DNA from 4 places in the Bacillus sp. 37MA genome. Region 2 is predicted to be linked to each of the others. Evidence: riboswitches for the same ligand, from Rfam matches in the RefSeq annotation. Region 2 holds a riboswitch; each other region holds the start of a gene.
What was found. Region 2 has a riboswitch for cyclic di-GMP ahead of A3M5_RS0109260 (L,D-transpeptidase). Riboswitches for the same ligand answer to the same signal wherever they lie in the genome.

Region 1 (7,456 bases), 830 kb from region 2:
ACATAGCCTTCTAATGCTACGCCAGGATTGACGCTTTCTAAAAAGAATCCGGTGTCGTCATTTGCATAAATGGCAGCCGATCCGTCAGCTTTATACGTTTTACCGCCCGATAACAATTTGAAGAAATTAGAATCGACTGTGATAGCTTCGTCGCCTTCGTTCGTGACGTTCACTTTTATGAGCGTGAATTGACTTTTCGCATTACCGCCATATTCACCACCTAAGTTTGTAGCAGTAGACACTTCCTTTGCGATAAAGGTTACATCAGCGACTTTGAGCGGCTGCTTCTTGTTCAGTCTTAGCTTTGGCTGCTGCTTCTTTTTCCTTTTTTTTAGCAGCTACTTGTTCAGCTTTAATCTTTTCGTCAGCGGCAGCTTTCTCAACTTTTTCAGAGTTGACAGGTTTCGCTGCTTCCTTCTCGGAAGTTTCTTCTGATTTTTGCTCAGACGCTGTTTCTTCCGACACCGGCATTATTGCTATGTCGCTAATCCACCACCGGCGATAAATGCAGCTGGTTTCAACGACCGCTTTTTGATTGCGCGGACAATCAATAAGACGATCCCAACACCGATAGCGAGAAAACCGAGTAAAGCCAAAAGTAGGGCGGTAATATCCATTATTTATCATCCTTTACGTATTTATTATCTAAACGATACAGGACAAAAGTTTGGCATACAAGATAAATTTCGACAAATAAGGGAAAAAGCGCAAAGAAAAAAGCCGTCATTGGCTCGGCTTTCTCATACATAAAGGTGGTGGTGCTTATTGAAAATCAACATGAATGTCGAACGATTCGCCAATCTCATTATTGTTTTCATCATGAGGTGGATCAATCAAAACCCGTATCCATTCAATATCTTCGGGCTGTGAGTTTTGCAAAACATATACATATGATCCTGTATGATTCACTTTTCCGTAAAAATCACCAGATATCATATTCGACAACGTGATGTCCGGATCAAGTTGCTCGCCCGTATTCGTTACGATTTTGACAAAACTGAGCCAAAGATTGTCTGTCGCTTCGGTTGAATGCGCTATATCCATTTCCACTTGGACGAATTGCAAGTTATTTGTTCCGTAATAAGTAGCGGCTTCGCCTGCCAGTTTACCGGATACAGTTGATACGAGTGGGAGTGAAACAGTGAATGGGCCGGACGTGACAGGATCAACGCTCATGCTCTTTTTAATCTGTGTGAACGTACCTGTTTCGTTCAAGATTGTTTTGTTTTCACTGCTGGTTTTCGTTGCAGCTGGTTCTTCTTTTGTTTCTACCGCAGTTTCTTTTTCAGGTGTAGCTTCTTCGCTACATGCTGCCAAAACAAAGCTTAAAAGCAAAAAAAGTAAAGATAGGCCTAATTTGTTTTTCATATGAAAGTCCTCCCTTTTATTAAAGGATACAGAACGAAAGTTCCTATTTAAATCTGGAATTATACAAATTAGTAAATATATAAAATTGCATAAAGGCGGTGGTGCTTATTGGTTGTTTTCTTCTTCTTAACAAAGTAAATCACCGATTTTGATATTAAAGAGTCGGCAAAGCTTAAAGATTGTTTCAAAAGCAATCGTTGTGGACGTTTCATTAAGTAGCTTTGAAATTGTTGTGCGGCTTAACCCAGTAGCATCATGAACATCTTTGATAGACATTTTATGTTGTTCCATTAATATGCGCAGGTTGCTTTTAATACGCCCAACACGCAGGTCCGGGTATTGGTGATTATTCACTAGCGTTTTCTTCTTTTTCAACAAGCTTAATTAGATCGCCGATTTCACATTCGAAGAATTTGCACAGTACGTAGGTAGTATTGGCATCGATACGCTTTGTTTCATTCTCCGATATTTATTACAGGATAAGTTTAAAAAGGGCGGCACAACACAACGGAAAATTGAATACATCGCTGATTTTGAAGTATTGCATCATGACGGGCATATTGAAGTGATCGACATAAAAGGTGTGTCAACACCTGTATTTGCACTCAAAAGAAAGCTGTTTGAAGCGAAATATCCGCAATCATCTGTCTGTGGTGGCTTATTCGCAGATTGATTGATGGAGGGTGGATCGAGCTAGACCAGCTGGTGAGGAATCGGACGAAAAGGAAGAAAGAGAAGGAAGCGATCAATAACGAACTACCTGTCGGTGCAGCTAAAGCAATAGCGACGCATAACAACATATTGAAATCAAGTAAGAGTGTATAAAGGTTTGAGTGCGTACGGTATGGATACTGTGCAGCAGGACAGCAATACTTATGCCTATCAATTTATCCAAGCGCGGTCAGCGATAGCGGAAATGAGTCTGCCTGTTTCTGTGCCATCTGCTGTTTCAAGCAATACAAATACCACACATGGGCAATTAAACGGATTACGAGATAGCTTAAATTCATTGATTTAAAAAGGAGGAAACAACATTATGAACCTTTCAATCACTTTAAATGACGGGAGCTCCATTTCGGCCACAATTCCAGACTTTTCAGCTTCAGCTTTTGCGTCGAATCTGAACGAACCAAAACTCATGGCCATTGCCATTGGTAGCATTGTTTTAAATAAAAACATTATCGTCTCAATCACGCCGTCTGAAATTGATCCGAATGCGAACGTGGCGATTTATCTCAGTAACTGACCAGAAATGAAAGAAACCGTCGAGAATTACAAAGCTACTGACTATTCATCTCAAATCAATGACCAGCGCCTTTCCGTCGTTGTTATTGGTGACAGCATTGTTAATAAAAATATGATCAAGATGATTACGCCTATTGCACAGCCTGCGTAATAAATAGAAGGTTATTCAAAGAAAGGTCGTGTGACTAGGAAATATAAGGATGAGTAGTATGTATTAATAAATATTCATGAAGAAGAGAAAATAATTGAGGAAATTCGGAAGAAGCGCCCATATCGAGTGCTTTTTTTATTGATAGTTTTATATGTTAAATACTAGAAAATTTACAATTATAAATACAGTACCCATGATCATACTACTATTTAAAAACAATTATTAAGCTAAATTCTACAAAGATCGACAAATTTCAATAAAATTTAGCTTATATTTTTATGTGAATTGTCGTATGATAAAAGAAATAAATTGAAATTGTACGAAAGGGCAAAACTACTGAAAAGTGGGGACGCAAAACTACAGGGGCTAAAGTAGACGCCAAGCCAGCCAGTTGCCGAATACGGGCCTCCGTACGATTTAGATGGGGGAAACAAAATGAATAAAAGAAATATGAGAAAAAACGCTCGGAGAATTTATATAGGCTATTTAACTTCAAAACAGAGCAAAGCAATTGAATGGTACGAGCAAAAAAGAAAAGAAAGTAAACTAAAGGTATCAAAACTTGTTTTAGACACGATCAGTGGTTGGCATAGACATAGATATCTGAAATATGAGTATTTAGAGCGGGGATGTATTAATATACTAATCAGAAAAGAGTTCAGAGAAAAGAAATTATATCATTACAAAAAATATGCTGAATTATCCTTAAGCTATGAAGAGCAGGTAAAAGCGTAAGTTGAAAAAGTTTAGTACAGACATTAATCGTTAATCAACAGTAGTATTTATTTCTCTTTAGAAATGGATATAAATGCTGATAAATCAACGTTTACAGATATGGAATCCTTGAGGAACAAATAGTGGATTAACGAAAAATAAATAGCAACACAACGAGCGTCCATTCGGGCGCTCTTTTTATATAGATTTTCATAAAGGAGAGTAAGGAGACACACCATTGGAATTAACTCAACTACCACCAGAGTTATGAGCGCAGGGAGTATTTTGTACCCTTTTTTGTATGGCTTTTGAGATTTCAGATGACGGAATCAAAAGAGCGGGAGAATAAGCTTATGGCTCAGATTGATAAACAAAATGAAACGCAGGATAAGATTGTCTCGTCTCAGGCGCAAAGATATTTGTTTCGATCCACCTAAATGCAGGTGGGGGAACGGGTTATGAAACACTTGTATACTCCCAAAATAAAGAAGCCAGTATCATTCACGCCGAAATTAGAAAGGTTCTGGATAAGTACAACGTAAAAGATCGAGGAATTAAAAATCGACCAGATTTAGCAGTGTTAAAAGGAACGAAGGCGACGGCTTTGCTGCTTGAAATGGCTTTTATTGATAATAAGGCTGATATGGATCTGCTTAATAATCAGACATACTTAGCACAGTTGTGTCAGGTTCGAGCCAAGCTATATCAAGCGAAAAGGAGGATACAGAAGTGGAATATAAAAAAGACGCAGCACCTTCACCACGGTTTGAAGAAGCAAAACAATGGGTGAAAGAAAACGGCATTAGCGATGGAACATATCCGCAACGTCCGGTTACACGAGAAGAAGTGTGGTCGATGTTGCATCGTATGAGAAGCAAAATAGCAAATAGCCCCGGTTTCGACCGGGGGTGTTATTTATGAAACAATTGATAAGGTTTGTAGTCAGGCATTCGGAAATACTCTGCGAACAGCATCACTAAATTCATCGAAGAACCCTTCAACTGGTTCACCGCCCCTTATCCGATCAGCATAATCCTTCATTTGAGTGCTGAAATCTGGATCTTCGGAAACATACACTTTTTCAACAGAAGTATCCGCTTCTTTTACTTTTTCTTCAATTTTATTTTTCAGATCGTCATTTACTTTCGTGCCGTTTTTTAAATCAACGGCTGCATAAGCCTTATGATCTGTTACAAGTACTGTTGCACCATTTACTTCGTCTAATTCTTCAACACGGTCAGCAGTCTTTTCTGACACATCCAAATTGGCATTAGTGGTTTGATCAGTATTATCCATGCCATTGTCTGCTTTTTGATCATCATGCACAACATTTTCGACCGAATCGTTTTTGGCATTATCCGTAGCATTATCACGGTTATTCATACAAGCCCCGAGTGAAAACATGGTCATGCAGGCTGTCATATAAATCAATATTTTTTTCATTGAAAGTCCTCCCTTATAAATGTTAATAAAGGATAGGCTCTCCAATGGATTAATTTATATTCAGTAAGGGTAATAAAAAGCAGTCATTGAATAAACAAATGACTGTTCCAATGTGAAAGGGGTAAGGAATAGTCTCCCCTGTCGGGCTGAGGACATACAGCAATACATTTGCTAAATTGGGATCAGCGAAGAATTAGAATAAACACAAGCATGCCCCGGTTACGGTTACGCTTTTTGCGGTAGGGGCTTTTTTTGAAAAATAAGTTTAAAACATAAGGATAGAGTCAATTAATCATACTAAACACTACTAAAGTTAAGGAGGATCGATATGAGCGATTTTGCAGAAACACCGGAAGAAACACCAGTAAAACCACTGGAAGAAACACCAACAGAACCACCAGTGGAGACACCGATAAAACCCCCGGAAGAAACACCAACAGAACCACCAGTGGAGACACCGATAAAACCCCCGGCGGAAACACCAACAGAACCACCGACAAAGGATAAACCAAATAAATAATTATTTTAATTTGAAACTTTTAAGCCCCCTATCTGTTATTGATGGCGGGACTTTTTTTATTGGATCAAATTGATCAATTAAGCTAACGATACAAAAAAGACCAGCCTCAGCCAGTCATCCTTGCTCAGTCATCACCATTGGCAAAACATCAACCGTCAGTTCTTGCCAATCTTCAAAATTAATCTCATCTTCATGAAACCAATTAAAAACACCAAGGTTCCAATCATTATCGTTATCACCGATGCATTTTAAAATCTCACTAAAGAAAAGGGGTTCAGTCACTTCTTTTTCTTGGACATTCCACAATCGAAATAAACCATGAAATTTAACTGCTTCGAGCAATATCAACTTGATCAGCTCCTTTATTTTCATTATAATATCCCTTCAGTAAGCTACTCTAAAGACTAGGTAAATTTAATTTTATATTAACGATAACGAAAAACCCGCCTGCTCATGACGAGTGGGCGGGCGCTTTTTTTATAATTTACCTTTTTTAAATGCTCTTAAGTAACCCATTGACGCTGCATATGCTGCTGTTCTCGGTGGAACGCCTTTTTTCTTTAGTTCGTCCACAGTGTTTTGAATCTTTTGTCCAGGATCCTGGTTTTTGGGGCTCAAATATAATACCTCCTTACTTTTGGCATTGTTAACCATCTTGACTTTTACGAGTTTATAATCAACCCAAACTTAATTTGCCAATGAAAAGAGGTAAGTATGCAAAAAAGACCGGCCGAAACCGATCTTATACCATCATTCCGTTACACATATCATGCACCTGATCTAGTCTAGCCGTTAAGATGTCTGCCTTCACAGGTTCATTAATCTGAGCGCATAATTTTATATAACTCATCATATATATGTCATCCTTGCCATTATCCACGCATTCTTTCCAAAATGCGGCTTGCTGTTTGATTTGGTCTTCATTCAATTTTTCTTTTAAAATTGTACCCTCGTTAAAAAACAATCCATTAATCATAAATATCACCTCTAACGCTAATATACCCAATAAATAAGACAGGCGTTTTACAGTTCTATTACATTTCTATAACTTTCCAGTAAAGGAAGTAAAATACGATTGCTTTTTTGTTGATCTAAGAATGTTTGTTCGCTGTAATAAAGTGAAGAAAGAGGCTGTAAAATGAAGAGATGATTGCTTACGTCGAAAGAAGAGAATTTGCCGATTGAGATCATGTACATGGCTGCGGATAATACGATCACCGACGTATTATCGTCACGGGTATGGACGACAATTATATTAATGCTTATTGCTTTACGGGAAAACAGAAGAGGATGTTTAAGCTGGAGAACATTTTAGAAGTTGCCAAACTACGTCAAAGACAACAAGAAGCAACGTGAGGTTAGCTTTCTATATGAAGATATTCGTCTAAGAAGTCCTTTTATGTAAAGGGCTTTTTTATATTTCAATATTATATAGAAGAAACACGATATCCCTCCAAATTAGAGGTTATCCCCCTTATTATTGAAATGATGATTGTTTTACTTGTTATTACCGTCTTATTGTTCATTGCGATTCCGAATGTAGCAAAACAAAGCCAGAACATCAATGCAAAAGGCTGCGATGCTTTTGCGCATATAAACGCATACAAAAGCAGGTATCATAGAAGCCTAGCGGGGAGCGGATTCAAGTAACGGCGAATTACTAGTGAAATTTCATAATGGGACTGAAAAACAATTAAACGTATTTTAATCAGAATTTAAGATGATCGCTTTGGTTTATAAAGCAAGAACGATCATACGTATATAAAGACTGTTGTTGATTTTCTTATTGAACTAACGGGGCAGGATAGTTCAAGAAGGAATGATAGGTAAATATATAGGGGTTCAGCCGAGATACGTGTAAAAATGGGTCATAGGCTTACTTTTATTTCCATATCTACGATATACAAAAAAATTAAAGAAACACGAATTTTATAGGGTAAGATATTTTTTGGAAGTAAAAACCTTGATTATTCTGCTTAGTGTAAAAAAATCAAGGTTTTTTATTTGTAGAGTGA
Region 2 (7,456 bases):
GCAACGGATGCAGATGTTATTTTCTATAATGGCTTAAATTTAGAAGCAGGTAATTCGTGGTTTGAAAAACTGCTTGAAACGACAGGGAAAGCAAGTGAAGATGCACCGGTTTATCGTATGAGCGAAGGAGTCGAGGCAAAACATTTAACAACGAAAGGAAAAGAAGAAGAAGAAGACCCTCATGCATGGCTTGATATCCGAAATGGCATCAAATATGCAGAAAATGCACGGGATGGTTTGATCGAAGTAGATCCTGAACATGCGGCAGTTTATGAAGAAAATGCGAAAGTGTATATAAAACAATTACAAGAACTTCACGAGCAGGCAGTGGCTGATTTTAATAAAGTCCCAGAGGAAAAGCGCTTCATTGTCACAAGTGAAGGGGCTTTTAAATACTTTAGTGCGGCATACAACTTCCAGGCAGGATACATTTGGGAGATCAATTCAGAAAATCAAGGAACACCCGAACAGGTAACGAAAGTAGTGGAATTAATCAAAGCCAAGAAGCCTTCTACTTTATTTGTTGAAACAAGTATTGATCCACGCAGTATGGAAATGGTTTCATCGGAAACAGGAGTGCCCATTGGGGGAACCTTATTTACTGATTCTTTAGGAAAACCAGGAGAAGATGGCGATACGTATATTAAGATGATGAAATCGAATATCACTGTCATTCTTGAAAATCTATAAAAAGAAAGTTCAGATGCTTGAAAACGGCTGCTTTGTTCAGCCGTTTTCTTTTTTTATATGAAAATGCTAGCGTACAGCGGAAGGGAGTTTGAGAAGAACGAACGCATCATTTTTTACACCGAAATCACTTTAAACAACACTAAATTATCTTTTTAAAACAAAAAAAAGAGCTGTCCTTAGTCAGTTATTCACCGACTTTTAGGACAGCTTCCTTTCACTTTACTTTTTCAAAAAATGTCTCATCGTACGCATCGAGATAAACGTCGGCTTCAATGTCGGCGTTTTGGAACGAAACGGTTTTAAGACCTGCTTCACGAGCGGGGATTAAATCAAGCGAACGGTCGCCAATCGCCCAATCAAGATCGTATTTTTCGTTTAAATAATGATAGGCAGCCGCATCCGGTTTACGTGGAAATCCATCATCTTCTGGACTGACAATTTCATCAAAGAAGTCAATTAACCCCCATTTTGTCAGCAATTCAATCGTTGATGCTTTCGTCCTATGTGTGACGATGACGTTCACATCAGCTGCCGCCAAAATCTCTTTTATGCCATCAAATGGAGGACTGCCTGCTTCAGATTGCTTATGATCCAGCTCTGTAAAAAGCGGCCGGAAATCTTCTGAAATACGATACTGCTGGAAGGCAAGTTTCGAGTTTCTTTTCAGCCAGCGAAGTGCTTCGTTCCGGTCGGTTGTCTCGCCGTGCGCCGCTTCATGTACCGCGATAAAACTATTGAGAATCGCTGGATATGTATCAAAAATGGTTCCATCTAAATCCCAAAGTAACTTCATATCTCTCAATCTCCTTTATACATCATAACCTCATTGTACACTATTTTCAGACAATAATAACATGGTTGTTTACACAAATAATTCACATAAAAAAGAAGAAATATAAATAAAGCAGAAAAAGAAATACATGAAACTGATTTGTCGGAAAATAATTATTATTTAATGAAAGCGGTTTAGGAAAGAATGAATGCTTGCTATTTACATGAGAACACGATATCTCTATATAGAGAGGAAATTGTTCGATCTATACAGGGAGGATACAATGTCTAAAGTAATTGCGATTAATGCAGGAAGTTCGTCATTAAAATTTCAGTTGTTTGAAATGCCAAAAGAAGAGGTATTAACAAAAGGGTTGGTAGAACGAATCGGTTTATCTGATTCTGTTTTTTCGATGTTAACTCCTGCTGGTTCTACAGATAAAGAAGTAACAAACATTCCAGATCACGCGGTTGCCGTTCAAATGCTGCTAAGTAAATTAGTGTCTAAGGGCATCGTCGCATCTCTTGACGAAATTGACGGCATCGGCCACCGTGTCGTTCATGGCGGAGAAGCATTTAATGATTCCGTGTTAATTGATGAGGCGACACTTGCGCAAATTGAAGAATTATCAGAACTTGCGCCGCTGCACAATCCGGCTAATGTTACGGGTATTCGTGCTTTCCAAAACGTATTGCCAAACATACCGTCGATCGCAGTATTTGATACAGCATTCCATCAAACGATGCCAGAGAAATCCTTTTTATACAGCCTGCCATATGAATATTATACAAAGTACGGCATCCGCAAATATGGTTTCCATGGCACTTCACATAAATACGTAACCGAACGCGCAGCACAGCTGCTTGGCCGTCCGATTGAACATTTGCGTTTAATTTCATGCCATCTTGGCAATGGCGCGAGTATTGCGGCGATCGAAGGTGGTAAATCAATCGATACATCGATGGGCTTTACACCGCTTGCGGGCGTACCGATGGGCACACGTTCAGGAAACATTGATCCTGCTTTAATGCCATTCATTATGGAGAAAACGGGGCAAACGGCCGATGAAGTGCTTGATATATTAAACAAAAAAAGCGGCATGCTGGGCATTTCTGGTTTATCGAGCGACTTGCGTGACATTACCAAAGCTGCTGATGAAGGAAATGAACGAGCGGAAACAGCGCTTGAAGTATTCGCAAACAGCATCCATAAATACATCGGTTCTTACGCAGCAAGAATGTCAGGTGTTGATGCCATCATTTTCACAGCCGGCATCGGTGAAAATGACATTGCCTCACGTGCTCGTATACTCCGCGGTCTTGAATTCATGGGTGTTTACTGGGATTCCAGTCTCAATAACGTTCGCGGACAGGAAGCGCTTATCAGTTACCCGCATTCACCGGTTAAAGTGATTGTGATTCCAACAAATGAAGAAGTGATGATCGCCCGTGATGTACTACGGTTGACAGCGATTTAATGTGGTATATCAACGTTTACCAACACTTCTTTTAAATTGAATACCTAAAATTTGATGGTCATTATAACCACGGCCATTTTTTACCCTAACCTTCTTTTATGCTTATTTGATAAGTGTGAAAGGAGGTTTTTTTGCTTGTCTAAAAGGGGAAAATTTCCCCTTACAGGTTTGGACAGCGTCCAAGGTTTTGCTTTTGATCTTGCACGCTTTAGCGTGCTTTTTCGCTTGCGAAAAAAAGAAGGTTGGTTTTGATATGATTAGTTAGGATGTAAAGGTAAGGTAAGGTAAGGTAAGCAAAGCAGAGAAGATTAGATAGGCTGCTAACGAAGTATTTTTTTGTTTTTGGCAAAGTCTTTTTATCATAAGACGCATAATCTAAGGATTTGACCTTAAAAAAATGAAATTAGTAGAACATGAATGGAATACAAAAAAACCTTGATATATTCAAGGTCAAAAATGTAAAAATAGTTTTAATTAATACCATTTATCATACCTGCCTGTATACGTGGTTTGAGAAACAGCACTCCTAGCTTGACCAGTCTAGTCTAGTTATACGTATATTGAATTTCCGGAAACTCTTATCTAAAACCTTTTATCGAATAGCCATACATTTTTGCTAATTCTTGGAATGATTTGTCTGAATAAGTGATTGTCACAAGTGTTCCGTTAGCGACTTTATCATATAGCTTAACAATGTCGTTGTTATTCATTCTGATACATCCAGAACTAACGTAGCCACCAATAGAGGCCGGTTGATTAGTTCCGTGGAGTGCAAATACATTTCCTGTTTCAGTTCCCCAATTTCCCGGTACACTGAAGCCAATCCATCGTGCGCCAAGAGGATTATTTGGTGAACCACCAGGGATATTTTTTTTGTAATAAGGTCTATTTTTAACCATATTCACAACTTTAAAATGCCCAACAGGGGTGAGATCCCATGTGCGACCTGTGCCTACTGGTGCAACCATTTCAATAAACCCATCGTTGATAAACACCATCTTATTATAGGCTTTGTTGATTATGATAAGGTCATTGTTTTTTTCATTATTAGCTTCCACTTTCGTGGATAGAATACTTACTCCCAATGCTAGTGATGTTAATACTACAAATAGAGTTTTGAATAACTTTTTCATCAACAAATATATCACTCCTATGGTTTTGCAACCCAGCCATCATAGTTTAAAACCTTAGATCTGTAGCTTTGCGTCCCAATCTTTTGAATGGTTTGCCTTGATCTTTTAAAATATTAAATTATGATTACAATTATATTACAAAATTTTTAAATGTCACGAAATATAAATCAGAAAATATCAACATTTTAGGTAAAACAAGGAAATTTAGTAGCTTTTTAACACCATCTGAATAATCGGATCGGTGTTTTTAGTTTTTTATAAATAAATATGAGCATAGTCCTTTTAAAAAGGAGCGATGCTACATTTTGGCGATTGTCAATGGTAAGCGGACCGAAGGGAGCATTAAGGAATTGACAATCTCTCTATGCCAAGACCCTCTTGGCATTCAAACAAACGTATTTGTTTGACGCCTACCGGCGAGGGAGCCCCCTCAAAAAAGTGAAGGGGTTGAGGGAGTTTTTTGGATGGGGTTAAGGGGAAAATTTCCCCTTACAGGTTTGGACAGCATCCAAGGTTTTGCTTATGATCTTGCACGCTTTGGTGTGCTTTTTCGCTTGCGAAAAAAGGGGTCGTAGACCTCACACTTTGCGATGCAAAGTATAGGTCAGCTATACTTACATAGAAGTTACGCCGAAAAAAAGATCAAAACCGGGGGTGCTGCCACATGAGTTTTGTGGTCTGCAGAATGGATAAAATGAAGGCTCCGGCGTTGAGAGGAATTCAATTTCATAATCAAAGAGAACGGGAAAGCCGGACGAATTTCGATGTCGTTTCGCCAGATCTGGATATTTTCGCATTCAGGACATTTCATAAGCGTTCCACCTTATTTCGGTACTTAACAAAAAAGTCTTTTATCGGTAAAACAGCGAAATAAGAAGAAACGTCTACATCAACTAATAAACACTCATCATAAATTAAAAACTTCTTTGAGGTTTTGTTCCTCTCTGATTTAGGAAATTTGCTAAATCTAAATATAAAGTATACCGTGCCTCATCAATAGATCTTTCTACTGAAAAACGCCCCACAAAGCAAAGCTGTTCCACCATACTTGGAACGTTTCCAATGGGAATTATCATTGCCGTTAGCGATGTTTGTGCTATTCTTTGTTGGTTCGAGGGAATAAGTAATCAAGGGCCGTTTCTTCTGCTTCCAATCAAAGCTGGAGAAACGGCCTCCTCGTTTAAAATAGTTTAACAAGTTCATCAAAGGTTTCAATTGCATAATCATATTCATTTACTTGTCCAAATCCGTACTTGGCGTAGACAAATGGAATACCGGCGAATTGGGCTGCCTTTCGATCCCCTTCCGTGTCACCTACATAGACAGGTTTGGTTAAGTGATTTCGTTCCATGATTAATTTAATATTTTCTCCTTTTGAAAGACCTGTTCTCCCTGGATTTTCATAATCTGTGAAGTATTTTTCTAATTGATGAAACTTGTAAAATGCTTCAATGTATCCATCCTGACAATTGCTTACAATGAAAAGCTTATATTTCTGTGAAAGAATCCTCAATACATCTTCTACTTGGTCAAAAAGAACCCCGCCCTGTTCTCCTAAAAATGTATTTTCTGCTAGGCAGCTTTCTTCTAAAAATCGATTCCGTTCTTGATCATTTAAGTCCGGAAACAGTTTTTTTCCTATCTCGGGAACTTGAAGTCCCATGACACTCTGAAGATCTTCCTTCGTTATGTCCCTTTTGATTTGCTTGTAATCCTTCATCAAACTATTCCACGCCAGCAGGACCGTGTCTGTTGAATCCCATAATGTCCCATCTAGATCAAAAATCATGCTGTCCATATATTTAAACTCCTTAAACTTATTTTGTGATTTCAATCAAAGTCCCATATAAATCAAATATGACTGATCTAATCATTTTGCATTCTCTCCAAGAATCATTATTTTTAGCTATTTACCATATTTCTGGAATAGAAGGCGTGCATATGGCTAAAAAAGGGCAACTTATTTTACGAGACAAGTCTATCCAAAATCAAGTGAAGTTCATCCATTAATTATTTGGAATTACTGCGTAAACCTCGATTCCCTTAGGAATCTGTACGAATCTTTCAAGATCATACTATATTTGCACCAGAACCAATAATATTTTCCTACTTATTTTTTTGAAGGGTTCTAATACGCTTTTCTCATAAAGATTTTAACATTAAAGCAGCCAGTGCTGCTTTTTTTAATGAGTTAGAATATGAAATGAAATTTATAAAAAAACAATTAAAAGGAGTGTTCAATTTATGAAAACCTATGTAACGGTATGTTTTGAAGAAAATGAAAGTAATCCTGGAGAAACAATCATATATGCAGGGCCAAGTAAAATTGAGGCATTTTCAGTTGAATTTGCAGAAAAGGTATATGTGTGGATTAATGGATGGGAAATGGAAGTTTACATGCGCGGAGAAGAGCCTTCTTCGGATAAATGGATATTAGAATCCAACGAGGTTGAATCAATAAAAAAAGATATAGATTGGATAGAAAAAGATATTGAAAATATAAGCAAGCAACTAGATGAAAGGAAGCTTGTACTTAAAGAGTATAAAGAGATTTTAGAAGAACTTTAATTGATCAGATACTCCCTATTTTGGGAGTAGTTATATAAAAAAGCCCTCCGGCAATGGGACTGACCCCTGTTTTCGAGACAGGGATCAAAATACCTTTTAAGCAGTCAGCTGCCGGTACGTGACCGGCGGCTGATTGTTTAATTTTGCTTGAATACGGATATGGTTATAATAGTGAATATAGTTTTCGACAGTGTGCACAACGATGGCGGTCGTCGTGCTTCGAAGCTCGTCGAGATAGAACGTTTCAGACTTTAGCGAGGCATGAAATGATTCGATCGGGGCATTATCAGCGGGCGTCCCTTTACGGGACATGCTCATGGTAATGCCTTTTTCTTTGACTTTCTGCTGGTACGCTTGAGACGTATAAACAGCTCCCTGGTCACTGTGCAGAATGCATCCTTCGGGCAGGGATGGAAGCTGCGACAGGGTATCGAGCACAAAATCGGTATCCTGGCAGTCTCTAATAGAGTAGGCAATGATTTCGCCGTTGAATAAATTCTGGATACTGGAAAGATACATTGTTTTCTGTCCAAAAGGCAAGTAGGTAATGTCCGTTACGAGCCTCTGAAGGGGCCGATCTGCCTGAAAGTTACGATCCAGCAGGTTGCCTGCTGTATAGTGAGGCTGACCTATTTTTCGTCGCTGCTTTCTTTTCACACGGCACTACCAGCCATACTTCTGCATAATACGCTGCACAGTTTTATGATTGATAAGGATTTCCTGATTCAGTAAAGCCGTCATTTTCCGGTAGCCATACCGAAATCGATTTGCCTGGCACAGCATGCCAATCTTTCGTTCAATTGTCTGCTTAGATGT
Region 3 (7,456 bases), 1.5 Mb from region 2:
ACAACCATTATCAACATTGCGGTTACCATGGTTATGTATGCAGATATGATGCTGCTTCCACTATACTTACAAAGTGCACGCGGCTACACAGCTTTAGAATCGGGTTTGTTGCTTCTCCCCGGTGCGCTTGTGATGGGTTTCTTAATGCCTATTACCGGCAGGTTGTTTGATCGGTATGGAGCAAAATGGCTCTCCATAATGGGGTTAATAATTACGATCATTACAACTATCGGCTTTATTGATTTGACAGATTCAACTAGCTATACTTATTTGGTTCTCATGTCTACCGGCCGTCGTATCGGAATGGCACTGATGCTTATGCCTATTCAAACAGCAGGTTTAAATCAATTGCCTTCCAGCTTGATTGCCCATGGTACGGCAATCTCCAATACCATTAGGCAAGTAGCAGGCGCAGTTGGTACATCCCTTCTTGTAACAATTATGACGGATCGCACCAAAACGCATCTAACGGATATGATGTCCACCGGCGGAAATGAGGCAACCCAAGAACAAATGATTTTAGAAGCCACCATTCAGGGAATTAACGATGCTTATGTTGTAATTATAGGAATAGCAGTTATCGGATTACTCCTATCATTTTTTATCAAACGTGTGGAACAAAGCTCCGAGGAAATGTCCGATGCTAATCTATATAAGGCTACTATAAAAAAGGCGTAAGACACAAAGCGAATAAAAAGAATGCTTGAGGTGTACTGAACAATCATCAGCTATGTTAAAACTTAAAGAAACTAATTAATAATAAAAGCAGTGAGATAAAAATCACTGCTTTTTGACTTGTCCTTACTCATCGCTTATATCGAAGAACGTGGCTGCAATCTCTACTACACGGACGACGGAGGGATGCGAATTATGTTAGGTTCACGTTAAGTTGTGACAGGTTCGTGCCAAGGTGTGTGAGGTTGAACAATTAATAAAAAATCACAGAGGAAGTGTTATATAAATTCTGCCTCACATATTTCATTTGTTAACAATGTATATTACTTAGCTTCGTTGAGTAATGAAACTTGTTTTGAATATCTTTGCTAAAACCACCACACAATCCTATAATTGTATGTAAAAAGGACAGATATGATGCCTGTAAATTCATTTGAAAATTATCCTATGAGCTGGAAACCTGTTATTGATAGAGCAAGGAAACCGCTATATATGACGTTAGCCAAACAACTTGAAACAGATATAATAAAGGGCTCATTACTTCCAGGAACGAAATTACCACCGCAAAGAGAACTAGCAGATTTTTTAGATATTAATGTGAGCACTGTATCGAAGGCTTTTAAAGTATGTGAACTAAAGGGTTTACTGAGTGCAACAGTAGGCAGTGGTACGTTCGTCTCTTTTGACGCTTTATCTAATTCCTATTTGCTTAGTGATAGCAAGCCAAAGAACGTCATTGAAATGGGGGCTACTATTCCGGATTCGTCTTCTTATGAGCCGCTAATGCTGCAACTTAAAAACATGATGAATGAAACGGACTTTGGAAAATGGTTTAGTTATAGTAGACCAGGTGATATGCTTTGGCAGAAGGACGCAGCTGTAAAGCTTATGCGTAAGGGCGGTTATCATACGGATGTTAACAGCATTTTATTTGCTAATGGTGGACAAAATGCTATAACAGCAGTTCTAGCCAGCCTTTGTAAACATGGTGATAAGATTGGTACCGATCCCCATACTTACTCTGGGTTAAAAACTTCAGCAGCTATGCTCGGTATTCAATTAATACCGATTAAACAGAAAGACGGAGAAATGAGCGAGGATGCGCTTGCGTATGCTTGTAAAAATGATCAATTGAAAGGTATTTATCTTATCCCCGATTACCAAAATCCAACTACTCACAGAATGTCACTTGCTGGCAGGAAAGCAATTGCCCGAGTTGCCAAAGAACATAATATTTTCATTATTGAGGATGCTACTTATCATTTACTGTGCAAGGAGTCTGTGCAGGCTGTAGCTACATTTGCACCAGAGCAGACAATTTATATAGCCAGCTTATCGAAAACCATTGCACCGGCGCTTAGAATGGCTTATGTATCAGCTCCAGAACAATATAAAAATCCGCTATCCAATGCACTTTATAATATGAATATTTCTGTTTCACCGTTGTTAGCAGAATTAGCTGCCCGATTAATTGTGTCCAATAACCTGGATACAATAATTGACAACCATCGAGAAAACGCCATTTATCGAAATCAATTGGTGAATAACTACTTATCAGGCTATGATTGTTACGGTGACGAAACGGGGATTTTTCGTTGGCTGAAACTTCCAGCTAATAGATCAGGAGCAGATTTTGAGGCCCTTGCTTTAGATCATGGCGTTGAAATATATGCGGCTGAACGATTTACAGTAGGGAATAGTATTCCTGAAAAAGCGGTTCGTCTGTCCATTTGTGCACCCGAAACGAATGAAGAATTAGCGAAAGGTTTAATGATTTTACAGAAATTATTAAAAAGCCTTTATTAATTTGTATGCCACACAATTATTATATTGTGTGGCATTTTTTGTGCGTGTTATGATAATTCCAATTTAGAATGAAGCAAAGCAAAAAACTCCTGAATGGAAAGAAGCTTTTTATGCAGCGTTCCCACTTACACTGCCCATATTACCGAGCTTAACAGCACTTGCGATAACCTATGGAGTTTTAAATGAATAGCGAGGAGATTACGGAAATGAGAATTCCAATTTATCAGATTGATGCGTTTACAAATGAACAATTTAAAGGAAATCCGGCAGCAGTCTGTCCATTAACTGAATGGATAAAAGATGATTTAATGCAAAAGATTGCAGCAGAAAATAATTTATCTGAAACAGCCTTTTTTGTAAAAAAGGATAATGAATATGAGTTGAGATGGTTCACTCCAAAAGGGGAAGTAGACTTATGTGGACACGCAACATTAGCATCTGCTTATGTAATATGTACTTATTTAGATGAAAATTCAAAGGATATAAACTTTAATACCCAAAGTGGACTTTTAGAAGTATCTAAGGATGGCGGTTTATTTACCTTAGCTTTTCCTTCTAGAGAAGGAAGAAAATGCGATGCTCCAGAGGCACTTATTAAAGGTTTAGGTAAAGTACCTAAAGAAGTCTATAAGTCTAGAGACTATATGGCAGTATTTGATACAGAGCAGGATATTTTGAGTCTTGAATTAAATATGGATGAACTAAAAAAACTAGATGGTTTTGGTGTAATAGTAACAGCTAAAGGAAAAGAAGTAGATTTCGTATCAAGATTCTTTGCACCAAAGGCTGGAGTAGATGAAGACCCAGTTACTGGTTCTGCTCATTGTACACTAGTTCCATATTGGAAAAATAAATTGAATAAAAATGAATTTGTCACATTGCAATTATCAGAAAGAGGCGGAAAGCTGTATTGTACTGATTTAGGTGAAAGGGTAAAAATGTCTGGAGAAGCTGTTGTTTATTTAGAAGGATATATAAATGTTTAGGTAAATTCGTTCAACAAATTAAAAAACTTATTAAGCTAACAGGTGCTTTACCTTAATAAGTGCAACAACGCTCAGAACGATAATTCTCTGAGCATTTGTTTAATTTATTGAGTTGGACAGAGTGTAATTAACAATCGATGATCTTGTTCCTCTTTTAGAGTAATAGTATCAGTATGTCCAAGATTTAAAGATGATTTGCAACTGTCTTGAAGTTTTTGCACCAGAATCCAGCCGGCAACGAAGCAATTGCTTCATGTTTATAGGGATATAATTAGTAGTTCGAAATAACCTAATAATCTGAGGGATTCATTGACATTTAGATCTTTCTGTCTATAATTAAGATATGATTTTACGGGAAAAAAATTTTTGTAAATTATATGAAACATTATGGAGCGATGAACAGCCATCTGTATGTGGGCACTTTGGATGGCTAGGAGTGAGTAGTGCAACCGACCCTGCTATTTTTTATGGGTCGTTTTTTTATTTATTCAAGTATGTTTATCTGAAAGTACGATCAAATTCAATGTTATAGATGATAAAAGATGGGGGGCAAAAGTTAGATAATAGTGTCTGAATCATTAAGACTTGAAAATAAGGAAAAAATGGATGAAATTTTGAAGGAATTAGCTGATATTAAGTATGCTTTGGATCGATCATCGAATGTGGCTATAATCACGTGGCCGGAAGGAAAAATACTCACGTTCAGAACCGATTGTTCACGTTCGGCAGAGAATGCTTACGCTCAGAATAAGAATCTTAAAGACTTGCCTTCATCTGGCGAGTCTTTTTTCTTCAATCAGAAAAAATTAAGAAATTTATAAGAAGAAAGTCGTATTCTTTTTTCAGTAGATTCATTGATTGGAGGGAAAAGAAGTGACAAGGAGCCAAACAATTTTGCGTAAAGATGAGGTTCGGCCGTTTTTCCAGTTGTGGAAAGGAATAATTGCCCGCTCACGCCAGGTGATGACAGTCGTGTTTATAAAAGTTTACGAGAGCGGCGATGAATCGATCGAAATGGAAAGGAAGCATTTCAGCAAGCGGAGCTTAATAAGTAAATCAAATCCGCTTAAATAAAAGATATTCATATAGGAAGAAGGGGTATCGATGATTAAAACCGTCCTTGTCGATGATGAAGAAGTTGGGATGGAGGTGATCCGCTTTTTGCTTGCAGATGATCCGGACGTTCAAATTTGTGGTGCGTATACGAACCCGTTTGCAGCGCTTGATCACCTTGAACAGCAAGAGGTGGATGCATTCTTTTTAGATATTGAGATGCCGGGCATGTCAGGCATCGATCTGGCCCGGCATATAAAAAAACATAATCCATCTATTCATATCGTTTTTATTACGGCGTACAGAGCGTTTGCCCTTGAGGCATTTGATCTTTATTCGCTTGATTATATGCTAAAGCCCATTACGAAGCAGCGGCTGGATAAAGCGGTTTCCCGATTGAAAGGTGTGATAGGAGACTGTCCGGCTGCAAAGGGTGTATCGATCCGTACGTTTGGCGATTTTCAGGTGACGGACTCTTCAAGCAACCAACCGTTTGTATGGAAAACGAACAAAGTAAAAGAGCTATGTGCTTTTTTCATCCATCACGAAGGGAGCCTTTTGGAACGGGACTACATTGTTGAGGCGTTATGGCCCGATGTGAATGTGGATAAAGCGAAAATAAGCCTTTACACAGGCATTTCGTATTTACGCAAAGTGTTTAAAGAACACGGCATGGAAGAGATTATTTTAAAAAATGGTTCTGCGTACTATATAGATATCGAGCGCCTTAATTGTGACTGTATAGAATGGAATAAGATGATGTCAAATGGAACGCACGAGCGGACGTATATGGAAAAGCGGCTGGATCTGTACACGGGCGATTATATGGAAATGACGGGATTTCATTGGGCACAAGAGAAACGGGAATACATCCGTCGGCAAATGCTGGAACTGCTTCAACAGCTGGAAGCAGATTATGAATTAGCCGGAATGGAAAAAGCATGGATTCACTCCCTTGAAAAACAGCTTGAGCTGTCTCCTTACTCGGATGACGTATGCCAGCGGCTGATGAATGCGTATGCGAAGACGGGGAACCGGACAGAAGCGGTCATTGTGTATCGTCGGTTTGCGGAATTGCTTGAAGAAGATATCGGTATCCAGCCGTCCACAGCTACTTGCGCTTTATTGGCTTCGATTATGGGGCAATGAGTGTCATGAAAGAATCGAAATGGCTGCTGGCGTTATGCGTGCTTTTATTTGGGGGAATCTCGATCGCTTATTTGTTTTTATTGGGTCAAAATGAGACAGAAAATCTGGCAGAAAAGGGTGTTCTTGATTTACGGGGTGGATCTTTTCAAGAGGAAGTAGCGATGCAGCTTAACGGCGAATGGTTGTTTCAAAAAGGTGCGTTTGTTGATCCGATTGATGGGGACTGGTCAGAAAGCCTTTCCCAGCCCGTTCCTCATAACTGGGCGAGAGATGAGCAGCTGGACAGTCCATTTGGCTACGGTTCGTATCGGCTGATAATTCTGGCTGATCAGGAAGAAAACGTGATCGGCCTGAAGACGAACTCGATCCGGATGGCGCATCGGCTTTTTTTTAATGGCGAGCTGATCGGATCAAGCGGCGCGCCGGGTGAAACGAAAGAGTCTACTAAGCCCGGCAATACACCATATACCGTATATGTCCCGCTTGAAAAAGGTAAGAACACAATTGTTTTGCACGTTGCGAATTATTATTATATGGCGGGCGGGGGCCTGACCAGCCCGATGTATATCGGCAGCCAGGAAGCGATTTCGTCTCTCCGGGACCGTTCGTTAATGCATGACTGGGTGGTGGTGACAGCACTACTCGTTATGGGTCTTTATTTACTAGGCATGTACATGCAGCGGAAAACCGATCGCTCGCTTTTGTTTTTCTCTTTGTTTTGTTTCGCGCAAATGGTGTTTTCAGGTTTGCACGGCGAAAAGGTGCTCTATATGATATGGCCGGATTTGCCGTACAGCTTCGTGCTGCGGATGCAGCTTCTCTCGCCGGTGTCGGGAAATGTGTTGCTGTATTTTTATTTATATTATGCGTTTCCGTCGATTCGTCCCAAAATGATGCTCTATATGGGCGCAGGCATTGGGGCGGCGGGGACTCTTTACTGCTTTCTTTCCCCGTCCGCTGTTCCGTATGGACTTATGGTGATGAGCCCGCTTTATTCTCTTTTATCCGCAATTTATTTTATCTACATTTTGAGTGCGGCTTTTTGGCAGCGCGAAGAAGGGGCGATGTACCTTCTCATTGGCCTGATTGTTTTTAATATATATGGAATTTCCCATACAGCGAATGTGTTTGGCTTGTCTGTCTTGGATTATTTTCCGTTGGAAGTTATTTTATTTATATTAATGATGGCGCTGCTTCTTTCTTTACGCTTTTCAAATGCGTTTAAAAAAGTGGATGCTTTGTCGCAGGAGCTGCTGAAAATTGACAAGCATAAAGATGAGTTTTTGGCGAAAACGTCCCACGAGTTCAAAACGCCGGTGCACGGCATTATGAATATTGCCGAATCGATTGTGAAAGATGCGAAAAACAGTTTGTCGAAAGAACAGCTTGAAAATATTACCCTCATTTCCGCTACGGCAAGAAGGCTGTCTGTTTTAGTAAATGACATGCTGGATTTGTCGAAGCTGAAGCGGGGCGAGCTTGACGTTCACATTCTCAAAGTCGATGTCCGTGGGTCGGTCGATTTAATTTTGGATATGTATACGTTTTTGATTGAGGAAAAGAAGCTCATTATTGTGAATGATGTGCCAGATAACCTGCCGTCTGTGCTGGCGGATGAAGTTCGCTTCCGGCAGATTATGATTAACTTGCTTGATAACGCGATGAAGCATACAAACCATGGCATGATCCGGATTACCGCTTTTGAAGAATCCGGAAGGCTGGCCATTTCGATTGAAGATACAGGCGAGGGGATCGGTGCTGAGCAGCTGAACACTATTTTTGAGCCG
Region 4 (7,456 bases), 1.4 Mb from region 2:
AAACAGCAGATGGCGGCATTGAAAGAATTCAACAACAATGAATCGGTATTTGATAACTTGCTTAATTATGTTCAAGTTCAGGATTATCAAGTCAAACCGTTGAAGACAAGCAAAGAAACATTCGAGCAAATGCGAGGGATGCCGCCACTGCATGCCATCCGTGTCATTCGAGAGCGGTTAGGCTATGAGAAGGCACTTGAAAAGATGTGTGAGCGTTTCGGTTTTCGAAAGGACTATTTGATAGGCATCCTAAACACGCTGGAAGAGATCGCAGATACACTGGAGACGATGGAGGAATTTGCGAGTCGGTTAAAGCATCTGGAATCGGTTTTAAAGACGGCAAAATCCAGGAAGGGTCAGAATGCCGTGACGTTCTCCACGTTTCATAGTGCGAAGGGATTGGAGTTTGAACGGGTCTATATGATTGACCTGATTGATGGTATGATCCCATCTTCAGATGATCAAGGTAGTGCTGCGTTAATGGAAGAAGCGACCCGCTTGTTCTACGTTGGCACGACAAGAGCGAAAAAACACTTGGAACTCATCGTGTATAGGGAGCGGGATGGGGAAAAGATGACAGAGTCTTCATTCGTAGCGGCGATCAGGAACATTATGAACCCACCAAAGCAGGATCATACAGGACAAGTAGAGGAACATCGAGGGACAGTCGTTGATATTCCGTACAATCTTAATGCTATCCGTAACAGCTCGGAGTTAGTCGTAGGGAAAATGGTGAAGCACAGGGTTTTCGGGGCGGGAACCATTATTAACGTGAAAGAAGAAAAGATCCATATTCGATTTGAGGCAAGAGAAAAAGCGCTGCTGATTGCGACTTGTTTGGAGATGGGGCTGTTAGAGTCAGTGTAAAATAGGAATGATATATGTAAGGGATCGGAATAATTGGCATAATACCGATTATCGATCCTTTTTGTGTTAGATTGTATGCACTAAACAACTTCTGTTGCTCTTTACTTAATACATTCTTCTTTTCTTCATAGGATTTGAAGATAAAACATTCCGTCCAACTGAAGAAATGACACGCAATGAAATGGCATCCATTATCCAGCGTGCGTATTAAATTGACGATTTCTCAAACAGCATCAGCAAACATCGCCTACACAGATATCAGTTCAAGTCATCGGGCATATGAGGGCATCGTGACGATGGCTTCTATCGACAAAACAGGGTTCTTTAAAGGCGAAAAGTTCTACGGTACGCACCTTGCGACACGCGAAGCCTTCACGATTGCGATTTACAACGCTTTGAATGCAAAATAAAAAAGTGAGCCTCGATCTATCTAGATCGGGGCTCATTTTTTTATTTCTTATTCTTGAACTTCTTCAATCTACGAAGAAGTTCAAGAATGGCTTGGGGTATCTGATAGCAGATGCTGTTATGGATTCTATTTCGGTTACACCAGCCTTTTATAAAAATGTAAATACCACTTTTATACGAAAGACTAATAGTAAGGTCTCTCTGAAGGTGGTAGAAGAAATGAAAACGGCAGCTCCATTTTGGAACGCTCATGTAGCAAAAGACTTGGTGTATTCCGTTTATCCGACAGCAAATGAGCATCGAGTAAACGACGTGGCAAAAAATGCTGAACGTTTTAGCAAAGGATCTTCGTTTGTATGCTTCTCTTTAAACCCCGCATAAGGGTTCTTGTGTAAGAACCCTAGAACCCTTATCCTTAGTATTCCATTTAAATTACCAGAAGAACGCGGTTGCTAAGACAATCCCCGTAATGAAACCGAGAGCGAACGGAATACCAGATCTCCGTCCATATCCTCCGAAAAATCCATAGCCATAGCCTCCGAGATTTCTAGGCCGTAGCCAAACGTAATCTTTATTAACTCTAGTGATTTCTCCCACATGCACGCTGCCATCACGACCCGTTATTCTGACCATTTTCCCGTGGTATTTACAGCAAAGATTATACATATTTGAATAGGGCATACATATCCTCCTTTTAATCTTATTTACATGCTTCCATGTATTATTAACGTATGTAGAAAATGAGATTTTGTCATAGACACTTGTCTCCATATACGCATTATATTTATTTAAGTGAAAATAGTGTTTTCCTTTAATAATGAAACACCAAGGATCATATAAATAAGAAAGTATGTATGCGTAAAAAGGGGGAGACACTTGTCCGTTATAGAGACTCAAACATGGCTGAATACGTTCGTGAAAGCATGCAAAGAACAACAATCAAGAGAGCCCTACTTTATTCAATGTGAGACTTTATGCCATCCACTAGAAGACTGGTTTCCTAAAATAAGCGCTGAAGAACTGCATTATCACTTGCTAGAACAAGGATTATTTGAACCAGAGGAATGGAAAGAGATTGTAACGACCGTTCAGAAAATGGAAAAAAATAATGCATGGAGACTAGTGAATCAGGAATATAAGCGATTAAAAAAGAAATGGAATGGACCAGAGGCTCCGATCTTTATTTTTCCAATTAAAAATGCTCGCCTTTCAGCGAGTAAAAATAGGATTAAAAAAAACGGGGTAACCGTTATGGGGGCAATCTTTTTATTTTTATCCCCTGATCTAGTAAAAGAAGAAATAAAAGCTATATTCGCTCATGAATATAACCATGTGTGCCGGTTAGCCTACTTAAATGTAGAGAATGAAAAGCTCACTTTAAAAGATTCGCTTATTATTGAAGGGCTCGGGGAGTTTGCTGTTAAAGAATTATATGGAGAAAAGTGGTTAGCCCCATGGGCCCATCTTTATTCATTTGAAGAGATCGTGGGATTGTGGAAGCGCCACTTTGTTCCGTCATTGACTACGATGGGGAAGGAAAAACACGATCTTTTTTTATATGGTAATAATCGACAACTTCCGAAATGGATTGGGTATTATATAGGGTTTCAAATCGTGGATTCTTATCAAATGCTTCACGGTCCTTTTAAGAATAACGAATTGTATGCCAAAACGTCTGAAGAGTTGATCGCTGGATCTAAGTTTCCGTATAAGTGACTAGTTAGGAAGAAATAAAAAAATTATTTGAAGCCACAACGAAACACACGAAAGCCAAGAGGGACAGTGGATTGATGTATAAAAGAGTGGTGATTATCCCATAAATCATACCATTCATCGCTAAGATTCTTCGATGGGTTCATATCGGTAATTTCCGTTTGGATGAGTTCAGAAGAGGGGGTTATCATGTCGATATGTGTAAATCCGATCTGTTGCAGTTTCACTTTCCACTCCTCTTCACTCAAAACTTCGTGTATGCCGTATAGGGTGCGCACTTTTTTTTGTACTTTTCTTGATAGTGGCTCTTCCGCTGTCATTTCAATAAGGATCATACGCCCATCCCTTTTTAATAATCTGAATAGTTCATTTAACGTCTTAGAAATAGTAGTAAACGTAATAACGGATTCCGCTATAATGAAATCAAAACTATTGTCTTTAAAATGTAATTTTTGTGCATCTCCTTCGATCACTTGTACTGTTGACTCTTGATTCTTGAAGCGTTCTCTTGCTTTTTCAAGCATAATGGGGTGATTATCTACGGCTGTCACTTGACAACCATATTTTTGATTTAGAAAAGCTGCTGTTTGTCCAGTTCCACAGCCAATATCTAAAACTGAACTGCATGGATGGATGATTTCATCTTGCAATAGAAGTTGTGTTAAAGGAAAACCACCAGGATGCGCTCCACCAATTCCAAAATAGGCTAATAAATCTAGATAGTTATGGCTCATCAAGTATCCCCTATTCCTAAAAATTTTTTGCTAGTAGTGGTACTATATATCAACTTATGTTGAACCTTAAGCGAGGTGCATGTGAAAATAATGGATTATTTTAAGTTCCACTGGCCAATCGATTTGTTTCTCTTCAAGTAAAAGAACCTAATACAACGCTTTTCAAAGATGTGTGATCTGTTTCAACTAAGTTTTCGAGCAGGTTTTTAATTTATGTCTACAGTTCGGTTTTCCCCAATGTCCTTTATCACTCCTGAAAGGTTTGTCCATAAACTCGTAGGTAGTAAGAATACTTCTGAGAAAAGTAGATTATACTGGTTTTGGTATTGAATATAAGATTATTATGTATATAGTTAGATCGACACTAAAGGAAAAACTATATAAAAAAATCAAGTTGCATCTCTATGTAAAAATGAATATAATCGGGACATAAGAGAACGATTATTCCTATTTTCACGTTATAAATAGGAAATTCTACGATAACGGCAAACTTATCGAAAGGTAAGGACGCAAAGCTACGGGTCTAAGGCCGTTAAAAGCTATGATCGCCGGGTTACCGAAAAGAATTGGAGATATTTAAAAAGGAACGATTTACATTTTTTTGTGATTATATCCCTTATTTGTATGCGCCCACCAATCTTTTTGGTGGGTTTTTTGTAGTTGAAATTAACAAGGTAATGGAAGACTTAAACAAATTTTAAATTGACGATCTTTTTAATAAGACGAAGAAGTGTACACGGATCTAAATCTTGTTTTATCAAAACCCAATTGTTCTTTTTCTTCATTGATATTCTTAAGAAAAGAGATTTGTCTAGCTATGCCTTCAGGGATAGCCTTTAATATGGAGGTATGAAAAAGTGACTACATTACTACGACAACCTGTGATGGTTTTTATAATAGCCATTATCATGTTATCTTATATTTGGATTTATTTCTTTCAAAACGATGAAATTATCAGAGAAACAGGCGTGTTCGTTCTGCAACTTATAGGAGTATCAGTGAGCTTTATTTGGGTGTATCAAACTTATGATTCATTAAAAAAAGAAAAGGACAAGGAAAGTAATTTCTGGCTATTGATAGGAATAGGTATGGTTCCTTATGGTGTAGCTTGGCTTATTTCGGGTTATTATCATCTACTTTTGCGAACAAACGCTCCTTATCCTGGATTTGATGATTATTTATGGATTCTCGCGTATTTGATTTGGATCATTGCTCTAATCTATAAACTGAAATTAGTTTTAAAGAAAACTGAAATTACTCGGTTCATATTTGATATTAGCATTTTTATGATTGTAATAATTTCTTTAATCTGGGAATTGCTTTTATCTAACGTTTTCCTTAATTTAAGTGGTAACTTCTTAACCGATGCAATTGGTATTGCCTATCCGGTGATTGACCTTACGTTGCTATTTGTTACTATTTTATTGTATTTTACTACCAGAAATAATGTTAGAAAAACGATTTTTACTTTTATTTCAATTGGCTTTACTTTTCAGATAATTGCTGATTTTATTTATGTTTATCAATCTCTCAATGGGTCGTACATAATTGGAGGTTGGATTAATCCTCTTTGGAACTTGACGTTGCTACTAAAAGGGGCTGCTGGTCTATACATTTTACATATTAAAAAATCATCAATACATGAAGAGGGATATTTTACTAAGATTAAGCACCATGATATTCTTTCGTATATATTGCTCTTGTCATTTCTAATCTATATGTTTTGTTACTCTTTTGATCATTTTGTTTTTATAGAGTATGCTTTTTTTATTGTTATATTTATGGTGATTACTAGACAGGTTATCGTACTGTTCCAGAAAGAAACAGCATTAGAGGAACTTAATGCTCTTTCAAAAAGTTTAGAAAAACAAGTAGAAAATAAAACACAAGAGTTGCAAAATGCTCTTAATAAAGTAAATAAAATGGCTAAATATGACAACTTAACAGGTTTACCGAACCGTTATATGCTTAATGAATGTCTTGACGAAACAATTGAGCGATGTAAGCAAAATAACAAGGAACTAGCCATCATGTTTTTAGATCTAGATCGATTTAAGATCGTAAATGATACAATGGGGCATCACACGGGCGACCTTCTTCTAATAGAGGTTTCCAAAAGGTTAAGACGTAGTGTAAGAGAAGATGATATTGTGGCACGACAAGGAGGCGATGAATTCATCATTCTACTTGAAGATATTGATAAAGATAGTGTGGCGCAAGTAGCACAACGAATTATTGATGAGTTTGTTCCACCATTTACCTTAAACAATAAAGAATTTTTTACAACGACGAGTATTGGAATTAGTATATTCCCTAACGATGGTCAAAATCAGGTAGACATCATTAAAAGTGCAGATAAAGCCATGTATTTAGCAAAAGAACGTGGCAAGAACAACTATCAATTTTATCGTGTAGTTAGTGATACTGTAAATCGAAAAATGATGTTGGAAGAAGGGCTGAGACGTGCCATTGAAGAAAGTGAACTGTATTTACATTATCAACCGCAAATTGATTTAAAAACAAGTGAAATGGTTGGAATAGAAGCTCTTTTAAGATGGGACCACCCCGAACTAGGAAAAGTTTCCCCGAATGAGTTTATTCCAATAGCAGAAGAAACGGGTCTTATCATTCCGATAGGGGAATGGGTTCTACGAGCAGCTTGTAAACAAAATAAAACGTGGCAAGTGGAGGGTTATCCTCCTATTAAAGTAGCTGTTAACGTATCTACTTATCAACTTAGGAGTCGTGATTTTCTTGAGTATGTAAAACAAGTTTTACAAGAAACAGGGTTACAGCCAGAGTTTCTCGAATTAGAAATTACAGAAAGTCTCATGCAAAATTTAATGGAAACTAGGATCATCATAAATAAACTAAAAAAGATAGGGGTAAACATAGCAATTGATGATTTTGGAACAGGTTATTCGTCATTGAGTGTTCTTAATCATTTGCCAATTGACGTGATCAAAATTGATCGAACATTTATTAACGATATGTTAACGAATTCAAATACCAGTGCATTGGTGAAAACAATGATCGAAATGGGGAAAAATTTAAACATTAAACTTGTAGCAGAAGGAATTGAAAGCGAAGAACAGAGAATAGTTCTAAAAGATTTAAAATGTCAAATAGGTCAAGGCTACCTTTTTAGTCTACCTATACCAGTTGAAGAGATGGAAAAATTATTAAATATGTAAGTTCTGTCAATTTCAATATCAGGCCTGAGATTCAAAATTATATATACATAAATATTGCGTTCATATATTTCAATTAAAGAAATCTATTTTTTTCTTTACAAACATTCATTTCGGGAGTATAGTAGCAATCATCAATTTAATATGTATATTGAATCATACCTAATACCGCTTAATCCATTGGAGTGGGGGACCCAATTTCGTGCAAACCACTAGGGGTGAATCCTTCGTTAGAAGGTAGGGCTACTTTCGAGGCCCGAATCCGACAGCTAACCCCATCAGCGTTTCAAAAGGAGGTTTGCTTTGTTGTTTTAAAGAACACTAAGTAGGACCTTAGTGTTCTTTTTTGTAATTTCTAGGTCGTTTATTGATTTTGCTCATAATAAGGAACGATATAAGCTACAAAAATTGGGCCGGTTAAATATAATCCCAATTTCAGGAGGATTTTCGCGCAGTGATTAGAGTATTTAGGAGCCTAATAGGTAGTGTAAGTGGCAAAGCAAGTATTAATCTTACGTTGGACACGAATGAATTTTTACCAGG

Region 1: another riboswitch for cyclic di-GMP. It lies ahead of A3M5_RS0104385 (hypothetical protein); the one in region 2 lies ahead of A3M5_RS0109260 (L,D-transpeptidase).
Region 3: another riboswitch for cyclic di-GMP. It lies ahead of A3M5_RS0100955 (hypothetical protein); the one in region 2 lies ahead of A3M5_RS0109260 (L,D-transpeptidase).
Region 4: another riboswitch for cyclic di-GMP. It lies ahead of A3M5_RS23555 (putative bifunctional diguanylate cyclase/phosphodiesterase); the one in region 2 lies ahead of A3M5_RS0109260 (L,D-transpeptidase).

Annotation. Positions count from the first base shown of each region.
Region 1 covers NZ_KB889752.1:809,657-817,112, forward strand. Annotated here, with positions in the region: gene A3M5_RS24010 (DUF4352 domain-containing protein) at 1-242, opposite strand, end outside; gene A3M5_RS24305 (hypothetical protein) at 265-465, opposite strand; gene A3M5_RS25140 (hypothetical protein) at 477-617, opposite strand; gene A3M5_RS0104360 (hypothetical protein) at 763-1,368, opposite strand; gene A3M5_RS0104365 (helix-turn-helix domain-containing protein) at 1,495-1,722, opposite strand; gene A3M5_RS26550 (helix-turn-helix domain-containing protein) at 1,715-1,837, opposite strand; partial or broken gene A3M5_RS25960 (DUF1064 domain-containing protein) at 1,832-2,002, shown strand; gene A3M5_RS25150 (hypothetical protein) at 2,038-2,193, shown strand; gene A3M5_RS25155 (hypothetical protein) at 2,198-2,386, shown strand; gene A3M5_RS0104380 (hypothetical protein) at 2,405-2,614, shown strand; cyclic di-GMP riboswitch class I at 3,081-3,163, shown strand; gene A3M5_RS0104385 (hypothetical protein) at 3,200-3,499, shown strand; gene A3M5_RS26555 (N-acetylmuramoyl-L-alanine amidase) at 3,894-4,268, shown strand; gene A3M5_RS25160 (S-layer homology domain-containing protein) at 4,208-4,399, shown strand; gene A3M5_RS0104395 (YhcN/YlaJ family sporulation lipoprotein) at 4,421-4,921, opposite strand; gene A3M5_RS26365 (hypothetical protein) at 5,250-5,441, shown strand; gene A3M5_RS0104405 (hypothetical protein) at 5,556-5,789, opposite strand; gene A3M5_RS25700 (hypothetical protein) at 5,919-6,059, opposite strand; gene A3M5_RS0104415 (hypothetical protein) at 6,184-6,417, opposite strand; partial or broken gene A3M5_RS25970 (competence protein ComG) at 6,927-7,028, shown strand.
Region 2 covers NZ_KB889752.1:1,636,633-1,644,088, reverse strand. Annotated here, with positions in the region: gene A3M5_RS0109280 (metal ABC transporter substrate-binding protein) at 1-690, shown strand, start outside; gene A3M5_RS0109275 (HAD hydrolase-like protein) at 905-1,483, opposite strand; gene A3M5_RS0109270 (acetate kinase) at 1,746-2,939, shown strand; gene A3M5_RS0109260 (L,D-transpeptidase) at 3,518-4,072, opposite strand; cyclic di-GMP riboswitch class I at 4,096-4,179, opposite strand; gene A3M5_RS26830 (plasmid recombination protein) at 4,737-4,946, shown strand; gene A3M5_RS0109240 (HAD family hydrolase) at 5,253-5,870, opposite strand; partial or broken gene A3M5_RS26140 (IS6 family transposase) at 5,990-6,082, shown strand; gene A3M5_RS0109235 (hypothetical protein) at 6,317-6,640, shown strand; partial or broken gene A3M5_RS22760 (IS3 family transposase) at 6,737-7,456, opposite strand, start outside.
Region 3 covers NZ_KB889752.1:159,266-166,721, forward strand. Annotated here, with positions in the region: gene A3M5_RS0100940 (DHA2 family efflux MFS transporter permease subunit) at 1-678, shown strand, start outside; gene A3M5_RS0100945 (aminotransferase-like domain-containing protein) at 1,093-2,481, shown strand; gene A3M5_RS0100950 (PhzF family phenazine biosynthesis protein) at 2,688-3,467, shown strand; cyclic di-GMP riboswitch class II at 3,848-3,931, shown strand; gene A3M5_RS0100955 (hypothetical protein) at 4,034-4,288, shown strand; gene A3M5_RS0100960 (hypothetical protein) at 4,341-4,541, shown strand; gene A3M5_RS0100965 (response regulator) at 4,572-5,669, shown strand; gene A3M5_RS21930 (hybrid sensor histidine kinase/response regulator) at 5,675-7,456, shown strand, end outside.
Region 4 covers NZ_KB889752.1:239,457-246,912, forward strand. Annotated here, with positions in the region: gene A3M5_RS0101335 (ATP-dependent helicase) at 1-867, shown strand, start outside; gene A3M5_RS25925 (S-layer homology domain-containing protein) at 995-1,078, shown strand; gene A3M5_RS0101340 (hypothetical protein) at 1,044-1,277, shown strand; gene A3M5_RS25055 (hypothetical protein) at 1,495-1,656, shown strand; gene A3M5_RS0101355 (DUF2268 domain-containing putative Zn-dependent protease) at 2,152-2,991, shown strand; gene A3M5_RS0101360 (class I SAM-dependent methyltransferase) at 3,015-3,722, opposite strand; cyclic di-GMP riboswitch class I at 4,197-4,283, shown strand; gene A3M5_RS23555 (putative bifunctional diguanylate cyclase/phosphodiesterase) at 4,580-6,916, shown strand; cyclic di-AMP (ydaO/yuaA leader) riboswitch at 7,073-7,212, shown strand; gene A3M5_RS0101370 (sporulation protein) at 7,368-7,456, shown strand, end outside.